2 regions of the Salinibacterium sp. CAN_S4 genome follow, and region 2 is predicted to be linked to the other one. Evidence: predicted binding sites of a transcription regulator. Region 2 holds the regulator's gene; the other holds the start of a gene.
The links. Region 2 encodes LexA, which represses DNA repair genes until DNA is damaged. Its sites were predicted from a motif close to TCGAACANNTGTTCGA; they were not measured.
Positions count from the first base shown of each region.

Region 1: IWX81_RS00135 (HNH endonuclease signature motif containing protein) is a predicted target of LexA. The motif match lies at 1,929-1,944, and genes of this name have one in related genera.

Region 1 is NZ_JADOVB010000001.1:25,686-29,097, forward strand. Features, by position in the region: gene IWX81_RS00135 (HNH endonuclease signature motif containing protein) at 655-1,908, opposite strand; gene fgd (glucose-6-phosphate dehydrogenase (coenzyme-F420)) at 2,041-3,051, shown strand; gene IWX81_RS00145 (DinB family protein) at 3,048-3,412, shown strand, end outside.
Region 2 is NZ_JADOVB010000001.1:357,011-360,422, forward strand. Features, by position in the region: gene metH (methionine synthase) at 1-132, opposite strand, end outside; gene IWX81_RS01820 (hypothetical protein) at 161-1,018, opposite strand; gene lexA (transcriptional repressor LexA) at 1,062-1,757, opposite strand; gene IWX81_RS01830 (LysM peptidoglycan-binding domain-containing protein) at 2,075-2,434, shown strand; gene IWX81_RS01835 (histidinol-phosphate transaminase) at 2,475-3,412, shown strand, end outside.

The sequences.
Region 1 (3,412 bases), 330 kb from region 2:
CGCCATATGTCGTCACAGTCGACGGCGGAGGCTCTGCTGAACGCGAGGTTCCGATGAGAGATGGAACTCGAACAAGAAGTGCGCGGAGGGACGAACTGCTCCGATTGTTGGTACCTCAGGCCTCGGTCCCGCCCGCATTGTTACTTGCGTGCAGGTTCACTGCCCAATGGAATCCGGAACGTCTAGTCAGGGAAAGTTATCCCCAAGAGAGTGCTCGGCCAGCTTGGTGCTCCCTCTACGGCGTGGCGAATGTCTTTCTGGAACATACTGCCAGGTCAGGGGTCATGCTTCCTTTCCACGATATGGAAGCAAGTCTGGAAACTAAACACCGTTCGATCCCGCTCTCGATCACATTGGCTACTAACCGGCCGCAGGATACCCCGCCCAATTTTGGCGTTCACTCTAGGAGGGACGGGGTGGTTGCCACGGGCCCCGGACAGTTTCAGATTCGCTTCAACTCGAGGAAATTAGACTCGGAAGAGCGGGAATTCCTTGAGGGCATAGAGAACTGGACCGTTCGGATGAAGTTCGGTGTCACCGGAGCGTCCAGATCGGTACAGATAGACGAGGGGTTGCCGCGGAACCGGACATTCGTAGATAACACTGGCGCCTCGAACATTGACGTGGCGCGCTGGGAGATCCCCACGACTCGGATTACCGATCAGTAGGGTCGTATTGATAATTTGTTCCGTCGGCGACATCGGTCCTGCCGCCTCGACTGAACTCGACGATGTGATGCACCTCAGTCCAGGACGGTGGTCGGTCGCAACCGGGCTCGATGCATCCACCATCCCTCGCGGAGATGACGGCTCGTTGCCGTGCACTGTGCAGTCGTTGGGTGCGTCCCAGATTGAGGGCCTGACCATCGTCGTCGAACAGGATCGGTTGCAGGCCTCCGTCGCACGCGAGTCGACGAACGCTGGCGACAGAGATCGCTGCGGTCTGCCCCTCGATGTATCCGACACCGGTGTCCGCGGCGAGATCACTCTGCGTGACGAGCACGCGCACCACTGCGCGGCGAGCGGCGAGCCGGTTGCCGGATCCAGACCTGACGGCAACGTCGACCAGTTCCACCACTGCGTCGAGCGCGAGCTGCTCTGTGCTTCTGGGGTCGTTGACGATCAGTTCGGCGCGCTCGCACTCCGCCGGATCCACGAAGCGCGGACCGCCCCGCCGTGGCGAGGTGGCGACGTCGATCGCGGCGCCGATGATGGCGGCGGACTCGGGATCGAGCAGTCCGATGAGCTTCGTCATCCCGTCGGTCTGGGGAAACAGCCGCAGGTACCGTCGATCGCGACGTTCCGCTTCCCGGTCACCCACGCCAGCGGCATCCAGCTGGTCGCGAAGCTCTCGGGCGTGCGTGGCCAGTCGACCGACGCGGACGAGACCGGCCATCGCTGTGAGTTCCGCTACGGCTAGTGCGAGAGATTCGGCGCTCACCGCTTCGGTGGGTCGACCCAGTTCACGCCGGATGATCTCGAGGGCCTCACCGGAGATGCCTCCGGTCGCCGCGGCAGCGATCGCGACGTGAAGCCATGGCTCGGCCCCTGGCAGCGGCAGATCGCCGTCTCGAGCTGCCGCTTCGGACGTGAGCAGCGTGCCGACCTCGATGAGTCGTCGCGCCGTGGTCGAACCGGTGCCGGTGATCGACTGCACCAGTGCTTCGGGCGTGCGTGAACCCTGTCTTTGCGCCAGCCCGCGGTATCCGAGCTCACGGCGTGACCGATGGGCGATTTCTGCGGCGATGGTAGCCCCGGCCACATCAAGCAGTCGAGACGACACAGTGACCCGTCGCTGGAATTCCAGCAGTGCGTCATCGGTGGCCGCGGTCGCACTCGGTCTGGTGGTACTCGCGAACCCTGACAGCACGGAATCGAGTTCAGTGAGCAGCGAATCGAGGTCGGCCATGGTTCGATTATCCCAGACATTAGAACACATATTCGAAAAGGTGAATAACCTCTCTCCACAGATTTCTCAGGGAGTAGAGCGGCGAGGCCCGGCGACTACCGCCGGTAGTGGTTCGCAGCGCAGAATGGAACCGTGACCCTCAAACTCGGATATAAGGCATCAGCAGAGCAGTTCGACCCGCGAGAGCTGGTGGAGATCGCGGTCGCCGCCGAAGCGCACGGCATGGAGAGCGTTGCTGTCAGCGACCATTTCCAGCCGTGGCGTCACGAGGGCGGACACTCCCCGTTCTCGCTCAGCTGGATGGCTGCCGTAGGGGAGCGCACCTCGACCATCCAGATCGGCACCTCGGTGATGACGCCGACCTTCCGCTACAACCCAGCCGTGCTCGCCCAGGCGTTCGCGACGATGGGCTGCCTCTACCCCGGCCGGATCATGCTCGGCGTCGGAACCGGCGAGGCACTCAACGAGATCGCGACCGGCTTCACGGGGGAGTGGCCCGAGTTCAAGGAACGCTTCGCCCGGCTGCGGGAATCCGTCGATCTCATGCGCCAGCTCTGGACGGAAGACCGAGTGAACTTCGAGGGCGAGTACTACTCCACCGTCGACGCGTCCATCTATGACCGGCCGGATGTCCCGGTGCCGGTATACATCGCAGCAGGCGGCCCCGTCGTGGCGCGCTACGCCGGCCGTGCTGGTGACGGCTTCATCTGCACCTCCGGCAAGGGGATGGAGCTCTACACCGAGCAGCTCATCCCTGCGGTGAAAGAGGGCGCGGAGAAGGTCGGCCGCGAATTCGACGACATCGACAGGATGATCGAGATCAAGATCTCCTACGAGACCAGCCGCGAGCTCGCCCTCGAGAACACCAGGTTCTGGGCACCACTGGCCCTCTCGAAAGAACAGAAGCACGACATCACCGATCCGATCGAGATGGAGAAGGCCGCAGACGAGCTGCCAATCGAGAAGATCGCGAGTCGCTTCATCGTGGCCACCGATCCTGACGACGTGGTCGCCCAGGTCAGGCAGTACACCGATGCCGGCATGAACCACCTCGTCTTCCACGCGCCAGGGCACGACCAGCGTCGGTTCCTCGAACTCTTCGAGAAGGATCTGGCCCCGAGGCTGCGCGCCCTAGACGCATGATGGACGATCCGAAAGAGACTCTGCACCGCTACCTCCAGCAGGCGCGCGAGGCGTTGCTCTGGAAGCTGGATGGCGCTAGCGAGTACGACATCCGCCGACCGCTGGTGCCGAGCGGCTCCAACCTCCTGGGCATCGTGAAGCACGTGGCGAGTGTCGAGGCCGGCTACTTCGGCGAGATCTTCGGGCGGCCGTTCCCCGAACCGATGCCATGGTTCGACGATGACGCCGAACCGAACGCGGATATGTGGGCGTCGGCCGACGAGTCGCGTGAGTGGGTCATCCACTTCTATGAGCGCGTCTGGGCGCACTCGGATGCCACCATCACAGCGCTGGACCTCGATGCGCCGGGGCTCGTACCGTG
Region 2 (3,412 bases):
AAGCATGGTTCCCATCGCGCCGTCAGCGATCACGACGCGCTCCGCGAGGGCTTTCAGCAGCGATGCTGATCGCTCGGGGAAGGGGATGGCGCCAGCGTCGAGCTGGCGGGGGGAGAGCACGCGTGAAGCCATGGGGCCAGCCTAAGCCGCGGCCATGGGCTCAACCCGTAGGAAGCCCGCAGGCGGTACGCACGACGTCATACAGCGCGTCGCGAACGTCGTCGGCGGCGCTGACATACAGGGGGCCGCTGAACCCGTCGGTGGTGGAGACCGCGACGGGGACGATCGTTCCGCGCTTGTCTTCGGCTATGGCGTGGGCGTCGCACCGGTTGGGCGAATAGAGCAGCGTCACGGTGGCTGGTTCGTCTGCGCCCGCGATCGTCCGGGAGATCGGCGCGGGTATAGCGTCCGTGCCATCCGGGCTCACTGGGGTCAGCAGCGTCGTGCTCGATGCGCTCTCGAAGGTGACGGAACCCGTTGCCCCGGTGGGGACGAGCGTCAGATCGATCTCGGCGATGGTGCGACCGGCGATCACAGAAACCCGGGGTGCCGCATCCATGGTGACCGTCACGATCGATGCGACGGACACGGCAAGGCAATCCTCCTGCCGGATGCCCGGCAGTCTCTGGAGCGTGTCGACGGGTGTCGCCACGGCCGTCCCGGCGCGACCGTCGGCAAGCCGATAGTCGAACTCGACCTCGGCCTCGGTCGGTTCGGCCGTGCAGTCCGGATCCGGCAGCGGCACGGGTAGTGAGATCGTGACCCCTGCGGGAATGGTGGTCGACTCCTTCGGCCACACAGCCGTGCCGATGAACTGACCGGCCGTCAACTGGAGCCGGGTCACGGTCAGAACGCTCCCCGTGTCGTTGAGGAACGAGACCTCGAGCTTGCGGGCGGCGACGTCGGTGCGGTTCTGGTACACGCTGAGAGTCAGGCCGTCCGGCGCAACCGCGCTCGACGTCGTGGCACACCCGGTGAGCACGAGAAGTGCCAAGAAGACCACCGATATGCGTCCCATGAGCCGAGATTACTCGACGGGGCTGTGGTGGGAGGTGCTGTCGCTAAAGGGAACGCAGTACGGTGACGACCTTGCCGAGCACCTGTGCATGGTCGCCGAGGATCGGCTCGAAGTTGGAGTTGCGAGGCAGAAGCCAGGTGTGGCCGTCACGCTGCCGGAAGACCTTGACTGTGGCTTCGTCATCCAGCATCGCCGCAACGATGTCTCCGTTCTCCGCGGTGTTCTGCTGGCGCACGACGACCCAGTCGCCGTCGCAGATGGCGGCATCGATCATCGACTCTCCCACGACCTTGAGCATGAACAACTCGCCCTTGCCGGTGAGCTGGCGAGGGAGGGGGAATACCTCGTCGATGTGCTGCTCTGCCGTGATGGGGATACCGGCAGCGATGCGGCCCACGAGGGGCACCATGACGGCGTCGCCGATGGAGACCGTGTTCTCTGGAGTGACATCTCCCGTTCCCTCCAGGGCGGGAAGGTCGATCAGAACCTCCATCGCTCTCGGACGGTTTGGGTCGCGACGGAGGTAGCCGCTCAGTTCGAGCTGGTTGAGCTGGTGGGTGACGCTCGAGAGAGACGCGAGGCCGACGGCGTCGCCGATCTCCCGCATGCTCGGCGGGTAGCCGCGGCCGGAGACTGAACGCTGGATGACGTCGAGGATGGCGAGCTGCTTGTCGCTCAGACTCTTGCGCCGACGAGTACCGCCAGCAGCCTTATCTGAGCCGTGTGTGTCAGCGACCATGATCTCCCCATTTCCCTGAGCAACCGACTGAATGTCGGTGGCTCATTCGAAACTGTATCCGCACTAAGACGCTAAAACAAACACCTGTTCTAGTGTTTCGCATCGAATCCCGTCTCAATGTCAGTGGCATGTTCGAAAATTCACTTGATATACGAGTAATTCGAATGTATGTTCGGAACAGATCTTCTAGCACAGTTGGGAAACTCGATACAGCACGGCCTGACTGCTTCGGCAGTTCTGGCCCACGACAGATCACGCGCTTCGTATCCGGCACTCCCGGCCGAGTGCCGGATACGAAATCTTGTAAGGAGCACATCATGAGCACCGCAATCAACACACTCTCTACGACCGCCTTCACCCCGGCACCGCGCCTTCGCATCACCAAGCGCGGTCGCTCACTGCTGACGGTTGTCGTTGCGGCGCCCCTGGTTATCACGGCACTGCTGTTCGCCCTCAACGGGGGAGAGGCGACCGCATCGCTCGGCGGCTCAGACGTTCCCTTCGACTACGTCACAGTGGCATCCGGGGAAACCCTCTGGCAGCTCGCCGGTGAGCTCGCTCCCACGGCCGACCCGCGAGAGGTCATCGACCAGATCGTGCAGCTCAACCAGCTGGAGTCGTCTGACGTGTTCGCCGGCCAGGAGCTGGCGATCCCGGCTCAGTACGCCCAGCAGTAGCCAGAAAGAGGCGGTGCCCGAACGGCCATAGGCTTGAGGGGTGACCAGTCTTTCCGACCTCCCGATCCGTGATGACCTGCGGGGACTCAGCCCCTACGGCGCTCCGCAGGAAAATGTCCCGATCCAGCTGAACGTCAACGAGAACACCCACGCGATTCCTGAGGATGTCGCCACCGACATCGTCCGAGCGCTCGCGCTGGCCGTCATGGGCGTGAACCGCTACCCGGACCGAGAGTTCACCGAGCTCAGGGACGCTCTGGCGACCTACCTCGGGCACGGTCTCACCCGGGACAACATCTGGGCAGCCAACGGGTCGAACGAGGTGCTGCAGCAGACCCTGCAGGCTTTCGGCGGACCGGGGCGCAGCGTGCTCGGCTTCCCGCCCACCTATTCGATGCACTCGATCATTGCCAACGCGACGGGCACCCGCTGGGTGACGGCGCAGCGCGATGCGGATTACGCCATCTCCCCAGAGACGGTGGTGGCCGCAATCCAGCGGGAGCAGCCCGACATAGTATTCCTGTGCTCGCCCAACAATCCCACGGGAACCGCACTGGGGCTCGAGACCATCGTCGCCGCGTACGACGCCTTCGACGGCATCCTGCTCGTCGATGAGGCCTATGCAGAGTTCGCCGAGGGGGAAACTGCCCTGAGCCTGCTCGAGGGGCGGCCGAGGCTGCTCGTCTCGCGCACGATGAGCAAGGCGTTCGCCTTCGCGGGGGCACGACTTGGATACCTCGCGGCGGATCCGGCCGTGACCGATGCGCTCCGGCTTGTGAGGCTTCCGTACCACCTGTCTGCCCTTACTCAGGCGGCTTCGGTTGCTGCGCTGTCACACGCGCCGGCCATGCTCGCCATGGTCGACGACATCAAGGCCCAGCGGGACAGGATCATCGCGGCGCTGCCCGCCCTCGGCTACACCCCGTTGCCGAGCGAGTCGAACTTCGTCATGTTCGGGGGAGTGGCTGACCCGAACGC